3 regions of the Escherichia sp. E4742 genome follow, and region 2 is predicted to be linked to each of the others. Evidence: riboswitches for the same ligand, from Rfam matches in the RefSeq annotation. Region 2 holds a riboswitch; each other region holds the start of a gene.
What was found. Region 2 has a riboswitch for thiamine pyrophosphate ahead of thiM (hydroxyethylthiazole kinase). Riboswitches for the same ligand answer to the same signal wherever they lie in the genome.
Positions count from the first base shown of each region.

Region 1: another riboswitch for thiamine pyrophosphate. It lies ahead of thiB (thiamine ABC transporter substrate binding subunit); the one in region 2 lies ahead of thiM (hydroxyethylthiazole kinase).
Region 3: another riboswitch for thiamine pyrophosphate. It lies ahead of thiC (phosphomethylpyrimidine synthase ThiC); the one in region 2 lies ahead of thiM (hydroxyethylthiazole kinase).

Region 1 covers NZ_CP040443.1:3,042,217-3,046,380, forward strand. The annotation lists gene thiP (thiamine/thiamine pyrophosphate ABC transporter permease ThiP) at 1-1,175, opposite strand, end outside; gene thiB (thiamine ABC transporter substrate binding subunit) at 1,151-2,134, opposite strand; TPP riboswitch at 2,165-2,264, opposite strand; gene sgrR (DNA-binding transcriptional regulator SgrR) at 2,298-3,953, opposite strand; gene sgrT (glucose uptake inhibitor SgrT) at 4,042-4,164, shown strand, end outside.
Region 2 covers NZ_CP040443.1:120,882-125,045, reverse strand. The annotation lists gene rcnB (Ni(II)/Co(II) efflux transporter accessory subunit RcnB) at 1-292, opposite strand, end outside; gene FEM44_RS00745 (nickel/cobalt efflux protein RcnA) at 510-1,331, opposite strand; gene rcnR (Ni(II)/Co(II)-binding transcriptional repressor RcnR) at 1,452-1,724, shown strand; TPP riboswitch at 1,816-1,912, shown strand; gene thiM (hydroxyethylthiazole kinase) at 1,947-2,735, shown strand; gene thiD (bifunctional hydroxymethylpyrimidine kinase/phosphomethylpyrimidine kinase) at 2,732-3,532, shown strand; gene FEM44_RS00725 (glycoside hydrolase family 25 protein) at 3,598-4,164, shown strand, end outside.
Region 3 covers NZ_CP040443.1:2,406,592-2,410,755, forward strand. The annotation lists gene thiE (thiamine phosphate synthase) at 1-315, opposite strand, end outside; gene thiC (phosphomethylpyrimidine synthase ThiC) at 315-2,210, opposite strand; TPP riboswitch at 2,289-2,389, opposite strand; gene FEM44_RS11710 (Rsd/AlgQ family anti-sigma factor) at 2,441-2,917, opposite strand; gene nudC (NAD(+) diphosphatase) at 3,012-3,785, shown strand; gene hemE (uroporphyrinogen decarboxylase) at 3,825-4,164, shown strand, end outside.

The sequences.
Region 1 (4,164 bases), 2.2 Mb from region 2:
AAAAAGAAGCCCGTTGCCAGCACAATCCCCGGCATGGCGAGGATCAACATGCCGCTTATCTCCAGCGCCTGACCCGCCAGCATTTTTTGCCGCGCCCGCAGTTCGCGACTGCTCCATAGCAGCATCATGGTCAGCACTACGCACAATACGCCTGCCGACAGCGCAATACGCAACGAGGTCCACAACGCCTGCCACAGCACCGGTTGTGCCAGCACTTCCGGCAATTGGCGATTTACCCCATCGACAATCACCGCCAGTAACGGTGGCAGCAACAGCAGCAGCGCCAGCACAATTAACACCGTGTCGCAAATGCGGCTATGCAGACGATCGTCCGGGTCGCGCCAACCTTGCAGCAGCGTGGTGCCAGGCGCAATGGCCTTACTCAATCGCTGACTCAGCAGCACCAGACCGAGACAGCACACCATCTGGATCAGCGCCAGCATCGCCGCGCGGGCGGGATCGTAGTCGTAACTCAGCGCCTGATAAATAGCCAGCTCGATAGTCGTTGCTTGCGGACCGCCGCCCAGCGACAACACGGTGGCGAAGCTGGCGAAACAGAGCATAAAGATAAGCGCAGCAACCGGCGGGATTTGGCGCCGTAACCACGGCCATTCGACGAAGCGGAAAAAATGCCAGCCGCGCATCCCAAGCTGGGCGGCAAGCTGACGTTGTTCCCCGGGAATGTTTTCCAGTGCCTGGAGTAATAAGCGGCTCGCCATCGGCAGATTAAAAAATACATGCGCCAGCAAAATGCCTTGCAGGCCGTAGGGCGAAAATGTCCACTCCAGACCAAGCGATTGCCAGAGCGATGCCAGCCAGCCCTGGCGGCCATAGACGCTAAGAATGCCGAAAACGGCGACCAGCACCGGGAGGATCAAGGTCATTGCGCACAGACGCAACAGCGCCAGCCGTCCCGGAAAGCGCCTGCGATAAAGCGCGCGGGCAAGGAATATTGCGGGTACGACAGAGAGCAACGCCGAGAGAAACGCCTGCCAGAAGGAGAAGCGCACCACATGCCACAGGTAGCTGTCCTGCCAGATTGCCGCCCAGTCACCCTGCGGCGCGTTCCACCACAGGGCGAGAAACGCCGCCAGTGCAACCGCCACCACAAGCGTAGCGGCGCTTACACCTGGAATTAACCAGCCGGGAATTAACGGCTGACGGCGCGTTGCCATTCGCTAATCCATGCCTGACGTTGTGCCGCCACTTCGGCTGGCGAGAACTCCAGCGTGGTTGCTGGTTTGGTCAATTGTTCAAACCCGGCAGGCAGCGTGACGTTTGCCACCGGATACATCCAGTTGCCAGTTGGAATCGCATTCTGGAAAGCCGGAGAAACCATAAACTGGAGGAATTTTTGCGCCAGCTCCGGCTGCTTGCTGGCAGCGGTGCGGGCGGCAACTTCCACTTGCAGATAGTGACCTTCGCTGAAGTTCGCAGCGGCGTAGTTATCTTTCTTCTCTTCGAGAATGTGATAAGCCGGAGAGGTGGTGTAGCTCAGTACCAGATCGCTTTCACCTTTTAAAAACAGGCCATAGGCTTCGCTCCAGCCTTTGGTGACTGTGATGGTTTTCTTCGCCAGCTTCTGCGAGGCTTGCGGGGCGTCATCGCCATAGACTTTTTGCATCCACAACAGCAGGCCAAGCCCCGGCGTACTGGTGCGCGGATCCTGATAAATCACTCGCCAGTTTTGATCGCTCTCAACCAGCTCCTTCAGGCTTTGCGGCGGATTTTTCAGTTTGTTTTTGTCATAGACGAAGGCGAAGTAGCCGTAATCAAACGGTACGAAAGTGTCATTATTCCAGCCGCCGGGAACGTTTACTGCATCCGCTGCCACACCGCTTTTGGCAAACAATCCGGTTTTGCTGGCGGCGTCTAACAGGTTGTTATCCAGCCCCAGCACCACATCGGCTTTACTGTTTTTGCCTTCCATCCGTAGACGGTTGAGAAGCGAAACGCCATCTTCCAGCGCCACCAGTTTCAGTTCGCAATTACAGTCGGCTTCAAAGGCTTTTTTGACCACCGGACCAGGCCCCCAGTCGGCGGCGAAGGAATCGTAGGTATAAACAGTCAGAACGGGTTTAGCGAAAACAGGCGCTGTGCACAGCAACAGCAGGGGAAGACATTTTTTTAACACTTTGCACCTCAAAAAAGAGTGGCAAAGGACTTGAGAAGGAGCCTCAAATCCCTTCGCCGGCGTTATCCGGATCAGGTTCGACGGGTATTTTCTCAGCGCACGCGTCCGCGTGGCACCCCGTTGAGAACGGCGTTAGTGTAGTGATTTTGTTATCAACCAGCAATCATGGATCCGGTGGCGCAAACCACGCTGATTTAAAATCGAACCAGCCGAGGGTGTTCATGCGCAGGCCGCGCATACTGCGTTGCCCCTGAATAATCAGCCAGTGGTGGATCAACGGTACCATTGCTTTACTGGCGACCAGTTGCTGGCACCAGTTCGCCAGATTCATCTCGCCATTGCGCCAGCGTGCGGCGTCGGCTTGCCAGTCGAGAGGAATACAGTGTTGTAGCAGCGGTACTTCGCACAAGTGCGCGAACAGCGAAAAATCCAGCGGCAGCGTAAAGTTGGCGCTGTTAAGCCAGATGTCGCTTTCGATCTCACCTTCGTGCCACTGATCGTAGCTGATCTCTTTGATTTCCAGCGTGACCTGGTGACTTGCCAGAATCTGCTGCATGATCCTGGCAATCACCCGATGTTCAATGTGATCCTGATAAAAGGTCAGGGTGAGATGTTCCAGCCCGGCAGGTTTTTCGCAATGTGTTGGGCGGGCATGGTGCCAGCGGGGGAGCAGCCCATAGGCCGGAAACCACAGTTGCTGGTACTGTTCCTCGGCGAAATAAACCAGATTGGTCGGCGAAAGTACATAGCTTATCCAGTCTCTGACTTGCTGATTCGCCCCGCGATGGGTGCGACTGTCGAACAGTAGATAGTAGCAACCTTCTTCAAGGCGACTTTCAATCTCTTTTTCCTCGCCCTGCGGCCCTTTCAGCATCAGGCCTCCAGCGGGTTCATCGGCAATTTCCGGCAGAACCCAGACGTTAACTTCGTCGATTAATGCCCGATAACCAAAGAAGTCGTCGAATGCCTGAATTTTCAGTTGATTGGCGCTGTTACGCATTACCGCATACGGACCGGTGCCGATCGGATGACTGGCAAAGTTGCTGAGGGTTTCCCATTCACGCGGCAGGATCATCGCCGGAACTTGCGCCAGCAGTAACGGCAACCAGCGGTCTGGCTGAGTGAGATGAATATCCAGCGTCCAGGGCGTCGGCGATACAATTTCAGCAATGTGGGAATAGAGCGGCAGCGTATTGATCCGTTTCAAAGAGGCAATCACGTCGTCCATTTCCAGTTCACGACCATGATGAAAATGGATCCCGGGGCGCAAAAAGAAGCGCCAGTGGAGTGGGGAAATTTGCTGCCAGTGGTGGGCGATGTCCGCCTCCAGTTCCCCATTTTCCTCATTTATTCGGGTTAACGCACTGAAGATTTGCCGGGCAATATGCGTTTCGGAACGGCGTAATGCGCTGCCAGGCAGCAGGTTGCGCAACGGGCGATAATAGAGGACGCGCAGGATATGCCGCCCCTGGCGGAAGCTACGCCCCAGATGAGAAACCAGCATTTGCCGCACGGCGGTTTTATCACCGACTAACTGCACCAACTGGTCGATGCGATCCTGTTCCAGCAGGTCTTCCGCTCGCTGTTGTTGTAGCGCCAGCCCGGTATAGAGAAACGTTAAACGCGAGCGTTTGCCGCGCCCGACTTCCGCTTCCCACGTCAGCCAGCCGCGATCCTGCATGGTGTTGAGCAGGGTGCGCATATGACGGCGGGAGCAGCTCAATAACTCCGCCAGTTCGTTCAGCGTTGTCTCCTGCGATTTACCCTCGCAGCATTGCCACAGGCGGATGAACTGTTGTTGCAGACGAGCAGATGGCATAAAAGGGGAACTCCTGCGCAAAAGTCAGCAATTTTATTTTCCCTATATTAAGTCAATAATTCCTAACGATGAAGCAAGGAGGTGCCCCATGCGTCAGTTTTATCAGCACTATTTTACCGCGATAGCGACGTTGTGCTGGCTGCGTTGGTTAAGCGTTCCACAGCGTTTAGCCATGCTTGAAGAACTGATGCAGTGGGAGGGGAGTGATTCT
Region 2 (4,164 bases):
CGTCAGTGTCGTTGATCAACACATATGCGCCACCCATATAGGTCCAGTGGGTTCCGGCGTCAGGTGCGGGCAGGTTACGCAACTGCCACTGCTTAATGTTGTACTCATCGGTGCGGTACATCTCTGGAACGGTATCGCCTGGCTTGAAATGCTTGAAGTCAGCAATGAAACTACTCAACTCATACTTTGAAATTCCAGAGGCATTGGTCGAACCCGCAGTGGCCGGCGCGGCCCACGCTACGCTGGTTGCCAGCAACAGCGCACCCAACAATAACTTATTTCTTATGGTCATATACTCTCCACGTTGGGGATCAGTAAAATCAGTCGCATATCTTTCCTGTCATACAATATAACCGACAAGCGATATTTTGTTAGTGATCCCATGATTTCGTAAAAAGTGTAAATGAAAGGATGCAGCAAAAGCATCCTCATTGAGCGAGAAGTGAGCGGAATAAGCTGATTTAAGAATCATCCTGGGCTAAAGGGATAACGAAGCCCAGGTGATTGTTTTATCTCATAATACCCATAAAGCCATGCACTCCCATATACAACCCGACTAAACCAATTAACAGACTGGAAAAATAGGGGGCGCGTTTAGCGAGAGTGTTAAATCCGCTCCAGCGTTTTGCAACCTGCTGAACACTGATTGCTGCGCCAACGCCTACGGTGACCAGCGTTATTGCCAGGCCGATGCTGAAACTGACGACCAGAGTTGCACCCAATGTGAGGGCTTTCAACTGAATGCAAATCAACAACACTGTTATTGCCGCAGGGCAGGGGATAAGCCCGCCGGTTAAGCCAAACAGCAAAATTTGCCAGTTGGTGACCTCTCTACCATCAAAGCGTCGTTTAATGTCACTGGCATGGGCCAGCGCATGAGCATCCTGATACTCGTCGCTCTGACCATGTTCGTGATGATGATCATGCTCGTGGTTGTGGTCGTGATGATGGTCATGATGGTGGTGCTCATGCATATTCTCCAGCCAGTTTTGTTCACCTCGCCAGGTGCGCCAGAACATCCAGAACGCGGTGCCAATAATGATCACCGCGGAAATCAACTGAAGCCACGGCTCCGCTGACTGTGCAGTAAAGCGTTTGCTGATCACCATCCCACCAAAAGCAATCAACCAGACTACTGCCGTATGCGAAATGGTTGCGGCCAGTCCAAGCATCACTGCCTGTTTAATCGTACCTTTAATGGCGATGATAAACGCCGCCATCATCGTTTTTGAGTGCCCCGGCTCCAGGCCATGAAGCGCACCAAGTAAGATGGCGCTGGGAATGAAAAACCAGGCGTTTCCTTGCTGAAGAAGAGTGGTAAATTCGGTCATGATAATAATTCTTAGTATTAATTCGGCGTCCTGATTCTACTCCCCCCCAGTACATGATACTACCCCCCAGTAGATTAATAGTGCTATGATTTTCCATGATCTTGTTAACCAGGTTTTGCCATGTCTCATACCATCCGTGATAAACAGAAACTGAAAGCGCGCGCCAGCAAGATTCAGGGACAGGTCGTCGCGCTCAAGAAAATGCTCGACGAGCCGCATGAATGCGCTGCCGTTCTACAACAGATTGCCGCCATTCGTGGTGCGGTAAACGGCCTGATGCGGGAAGTGATTAAAGGTCATCTAACGGAACACATCGTTCACCAGGGCGATGAGCTAAAGCGTGAAGAAGACCTGGATGTTGTTCTTAAGGTGCTGGATTCGTATATCAAATAGTTTCGTACCGTTATTGCAATACTGCTGTTTTTCCTCGTTTACAACGCGCGCGCCGGACATTAACATCCTCCTCTGCGATTCATTATCGCAACCAAACGACTCGGGGTGCCCTTCTGCGTGAAGGCTGAGAAATACCCGTATCACCTGATCTGGATAATGCCAGCGTAGGGAAGTCACAGACCATCAGGTCATTGCTTCTTCACGTTATGGCAGGAGCAAACTATGCAAGTCGACCTGCTGAGTTCCGCGCAATCTGCGCACGCGTTACACCTCTTTCACCAACACTCTCCCCTTGTGCACTGCATGACCAATGATGTGGTGCAAACCTTTACTGCCAATACTTTACTGGCGCTCGGTGCATCGCCAGCGATGGTTATTGAAACCGAAGAGGCCAGTCAGTTTGCGGCCATCGCCAGTGCCTTGTTGATTAACGTTGGCACACTGACGCAGCCACGTGCGCAGGCGATGCGTGCCGCCGTTGAGCAGGCAACACGATCACAAACGCCCTGGACACTTGATCCGGTTGCGGTTGGTGCGCTCGATTATCGCCGCTGTTTTTGTCATGAACTTTTATCTTTTAAACCGACAGCGATACGCGGTAATGCTTCGGAAATCATTGCATTAGCTGGCATTGCTAATAGTGGACGTGGTGTGGATACCACTGACGACGTAGCTAACGCGTTGCCCGCTGCACAAACTCTGGCACGGGAAACTGGCGCAGTCGTCGTGGTCACTGGCGAGGTAGATTATGTTACCGATGGTCGTCGCACCGTTGGCATTCACGGCGGCGATCCGTTAATGACCAAAGTGGTAGGAACTGGCTGTGCATTATCGGCAGTCGTCGCCGCCAGTTGTGCATTATCGGGTGATACGCTGGAAAATATCGCATCTGCCTGTCACTGGATGAAACAAGCCGGAGAACGCGCAGTCGCCAGAAGCGAGGGGCCGGGTAGTTTTGTTCCACATTTCCTTGACGCGCTCTGGCAGCTGACGCAGGAGGTACAGGCATGAAACGGATTAACGCTCTGACGATAGCAGGTACTGACCCGAGCGGCGGTGCAGGAATTCAGGCCGACCTTAAAACCTTCTCGGCACTTGGCGCTTATGGTTGCTCCGTTATTACTGCACTGGTGGCGCAAAATACCCGTGGCGTACAGTCGGTGTATCGCATTGAGCCTGATTTTGTCGCCGCCCAGCTTGATTCGGTGTTCAGCGATGTGCGAATAGACACCACCAAAATCGGTATGTTGGCGGAAACCGATATCGTTGAAGCGGTGGCAGAACGGCTGCAACGTTATCAGATCCAAAACGTGGTGCTGGATACCGTTATGCTGGCAAAAAGCGGCGATCCGCTGCTTTCACCTTCGGCGGTTGCCACGCTGCGCGGTCGATTATTGCCACAGGTTTCATTAATAACACCAAACTTGCCCGAAGCTGCCGCCTTGCTCGACGCGCCACACGCGCGTAACGAACAGGAAATGCTGGAACAGGGACGTGAATTATTGGCGATGGGCTGTGGCGCAGTGCTGATGAAAGGCGGTCATCTGGATGATGAGCAAAGCCCGGACTGGCTGTTTACCCGCGAAGGTGAACAACGGTTTACCGCACCGCGTATTATGACCAAAAACACCCACGGCACCGGTTGTACCCTCTCTGCGGCGCTGGCTGCACTACGCCCGCGCCATACAAACTGGGCTGACACCGTACAGGAGGCAAAAAGCTGGCTTTCTGCGGCGTTAGCGCAGGCAGACACACTGGAAGTTGGCCACGGGATTGGTCCGGTTCACCACTTTCACGCCTGGTGGTGAGCACCGTACTATAGCTGCTTTGGCATTTTTCAGCTTTTTCGCGCTGAAATTCAGGGATGAAACCAATGCAGCTAAGAATCGCCAGTCGAAAAAAATTCACCGCTTTGATATGCGCTCTGGGGCTAATTTCCATCGTTGCGATTCATCCCCGCCAGACGATGAATTATTTCTATTCGACAGCAATTCAGATTAAAGACTACATCCACTTTTATGGTTATCGCCCGGTCAAATCTTTCGCTATTCGCATTCCTGCCAATTACACCATTCATGGTATTGATGTTTCACGCTGGCAGGAACGGATCGACTGGCAGCGTGTCGCAAAAATGCGCGACAACGGTATCCGCTTACAGTTTGCTTTTATTAAGGCTACGGAAGGCGAAAAGCTGGTTGACCCGTATTTTTCGCGCAACTGGCAAAGGAGCCGTGAAAATGGCCTGCTGCGTGGGGCGTATCACTATTTTTCTCCGTCGGTATCCGCTTCAGTTCAGGCCAGATTATTTCTGCAAACGGTGGATTTTGCCCACGGCGATTTCCCTGCCGTGCTGGACGTAGAAGAGCGAGGAAAATTATCGGCAAAAGAATTACGCAAGCTAGTAAGTCAGTGGCTAAAAATGGTCGAAAAACGCACGGGA
Region 3 (4,164 bases), 2.3 Mb from region 2:
CAGCCGCAGGTCTGCCGCGCGGATGGCCTCAAGATCGGTAGATTGCAAATCTTCCTGCCCCAAATGGACGCCATATGCCTGATGCTTAATCGCCAGCCGCCAGTAATCGTTGATAAACAGCCGCGCGTTATAGCGGCGGCCCAGCGCAATTGCCGCTACTACATCGGCTTCCACCTCTTCATCGCGCTGATCTTTGATGCGTAGCTGGAGAGTACGTACGCCTGCATCCAACAGACGTTCGATCCACTGTACGCTGTCCACCACCGGGTACAGTCCTAAACGAAAAGGTACAGGAGGAAAATCAGGTTGATACATCACGCTTCCTCCTTACACAGGTAGATTTCTCCGCCTCTGGCGCGGAAGTTCTCCGACATATCCGCCATTCCCACTTCAATAGTTTGCGCGGCGGCGTAATCGCGCACTTCCTGACTGATTTTCATCGAGCAGAATTTCGGCCCACACATGGAGCAAAAATGGGCGACTTTGCCGGATTCTTGCGGCAGGGTTTCATCGTGATAAGCGCGGGCGGTAAACGGATCGAGGGCCAGATTAAACTGGTCTTCCCAGCGAAATTCGAAGCGGGCTTTCGACATGGCGTTATCGCGAATTTGCGCGCCCGGATGCCCTTTCGCCAGATCAGCGGCGTGGGCGGCAATCTTATAGGTGATAAGCCCCTGCTTAACATCTTCTTTATTGGGCAGACCCAGGTGCTCTTTCGGCGTTACGTAACAGAGCATCGCGCAGCCAAACCAGCCGATCATCGCCGCGCCAATCCCCGACGTGAAGTGGTCATAGCCCGGCGCGATATCGGTAGTCAGCGGCCCGAGGGTATAGAAGGGCGCTTCATGGCAGTGCTCTAACTCCTCGGTCATATTGCGGCGGATCATCTGCATCGGTACATGCCCAGGACCTTCAATCATCACCTGCACGTCATATTCCCAGGCGATTTTGGTCAGTTCGCCCAGCGTATGCAGCTCGGCAAACTGCGCTTCATCGTTGGCGTCCTGAATAGAACCGGGGCGCAGGCCGTCGCCCAACGACAGCGAAACGTCATAGGCGGCGCAGATTTCACAAATTTCGCGGAAGTGTTGATAGAGGAAATTTTCCTGATGATGGGAGAGGCACCATTTCGCCATAATCGAACCACCGCGCGACACAATACCGGTCAGGCGTTTAGCGGTCATTGGCACGTAGCGCAGCAGCACGCCCGCATGAATCGTGAAGTAATCCACGCCCTGTTCGGCCTGTTCCAGCAGCGTGTCGCGGAACGCTTCCCAGGTAAGATCTTCGGCGATCCCGTTAACCTTCTCCAGCGCCTGGTAGATCGGCACAGTACCGATCGGCACCGGGCTGTTACGCAAAATCCACTCGCGGGTTTCGTGAATATAGCGACCAGTGGAAAGATCCATCACGGTATCCGCTCCCCAGCGAGTGGACCATACCAGCTTTTCCACTTCTTCTTCGATGGAAGAGGTGACCGCCGAGTTGCCGATATTGGCGTTAACTTTTACCAGGAAGTTGCGACCAATAATCATCGGCTCCGATTCCGGATGATTAATGTTGGCCGGGATAATCGCACGTCCGGCAGCAACTTCATCACGGACAAATTCCGCAGTGATATTTTCCGGCAGACGTGCGCCAAAGCTCATTCCCGGATGCTGGTGGCGTAAAACTTCGCTACGGATGCGCTCGCGACCCATATTTTCGCGAATGGCGATGAACTCCATCTCCGGCGTGATGATACCCTGGCGGGCATAGTGCAGTTGTGTGACGCGGCGCCCTGCTTTGGCGCGTTTTGGCGTTAATACGCCGCTAAAACGCAGCTCGTCGAGGCCATCATCTGCCAGCCGCGCTTTAGTGTAATCGGAACTGCGCACGGTGAGTTCTTCGGTATCGCCGCGTGCGTCGATCCACGGCTGGCGCAGTTTTGCCAGCCCTTGCTGCACGTTAATGGCGATCTGCGGATCGCCATACGGGCCGGAGGTGTCGTAGACCGGAATCGCTTCGTTTTCTTCGTACTGCAGCTGTTCTTTGCTGCCGCCAATTAGTGTCGGGCTAAGCTGGATCTCACGCATCGGCACGCGCACGCCGGGGTGTGTGCCAGTGATGTAAATGCGTTTTGAGTTAGGAAAGGCGGTGCCTTCCAGGGTGTCGATAAAATGTTGCGCCTGGGCGCGTTGTTCGCGGCGGGTCAGTTTTGTTGCAGACATAGCTCATTCCAAAAGTTAAGGACGTGGCTTGTCAGACGACGGATGAAGCAAGAGACGATCGCGCAAAGGCGATGCGATAGCAGATTAACTCTTGTTCCCTTCGCAGGTATTAGCCTGATCAGGTTCCGCGGATCCCGAATAAACGGTCTCAGCCAGTTAAGGCACTCCGACAAGAAATTAGCCCCGAAAACGGGGCGTTGAATGTAAATTACGCGTTAACAGCGCAGAACTCAAGCAAGATGTTTGACGCGGGCGGCGTCAAGCACCAGCAGAATCAGCTTATCTTCCAGCACAAAGCGTGCTTCCAGCGCCTCGCCGATGTCAGATAAAACCTGTTGAAACTCAAGGTAATTATCATGATCGATGGCGGTTTCCAGGCTGGAATCGTAGTAATCCATAATCTGTTGTGTATTGGCTTCCAGTTGCGGCCAAATCTTCGCGGCATGAGCAAGCTGCCCGTTGCCTTCCAGTTTATGCAGAATGCGTTCATAAATACTGAAATGTCCGGCAGACAGATAATCGACCAGACTCTGGCAAAAATCATCAAGGGCTTTTTCATTCAGCCTCATGTACGATTCTTTGCCAGGCTTAATGCCAACCAGATTGTAGTAAGCCACGAGCAGATGCTTACGTACATGTAGCCAGCGATCAACCAGTTTGTTACTTCCTCTGACGTGCTCCGTCAGGTTATCGAGCTGGTTAAGCATGATTGACTCCGCAAGTTTGTATTCAAAAACTGCTCAGTGAGAAATGTAAAAACCATGTTAAACATGCCAGTGATGCAAAGGTAGTGCAAGAGCTATGGATCGTATAATTGAAAAATTAGATCACGGCTGGTGGGTCGTCAGTCATGAGCAAAAATTATGGTTGCCGAAGGGTGAATTGCCATATGGCACAGCGGCAAATTTTGATCTTGTGGGCCAGCGCGCACTACAAATCGGCGAATGGCAGGGAGAACCTGTTTGGCTAGTGCAACAGCAGCGTCGCCATGATATGGGCTCGGTGCGCCAGGTCATTGATCTGGACGTAGGGCTGTTTCAATTAGCCGGACGTGGTGTGCAACTGGCGGAGTTTTATCGCTCGCATAAATACTGCGGTTACTGCGGGCATGAAATGTACCCAAGCAAAACCGAATGGGCGATGCTGTGCAGCCACTGCCGTGAGCGTTATTACCCGCAAATCGCACCCTGCATTATTGTTGCCATCCGTCGTGATGATTCGATCCTTCTCGCCCAGCATACCCGCCATCGTAACGGTGTCCATACGGTACTCGCCGGATTCGTCGAAGTGGGCGAAACTCTCGAACAGGCAGTCGCGCGGGAAGTGATGGAAGAGAGTGGCATCAAAGTCAAAAACTTGCGTTACGTGACTTCCCAGCCGTGGCCGTTTCCTCAGTCATTAATGACTGCGTTTATGGCGGACTATGACAGCGGCGACATCGTGATCGACCCGAAAGAATTGCTCGAGGCGAACTGGTATCGCTATGACGATTTGCCGTTACTTCCACCGCCCGGCACCGTAGCGCGCCGTCTGATAGAAGATACGGTGGCGATGTGTCGGGCAGAGTATGAGTGATGATACACTGACCGCCTGACGCACTAAGGAACAGCCAAAATGACCGAACTTAAAAACGATCGTTATCTGCGGGCGCTGCTGCGCCAGCCCGTTGATGTCACTCCAGTATGGATGATGCGCCAGGCGGGTCGCTATCTACCAGAATATAAAGCCACGCGCGCTCAGGCGGGCGATTTTATGTCGCTGTGCAAAAACGCCGAACTGGCGTGCGAAGTGACTTTGCAACCGCTGCGTCGCTATCCGCTGGATGCGGCAATCCTCTTTTCCGATATCCTCACCGTTCCGGACGCGATGGGGTTAGGGCTCTATTTTGAAGTCGGAGAAGGCCCGCGTTTTACCACACCAGTCACCTGCAAAGCTGACGTCGATAAACTGCCAA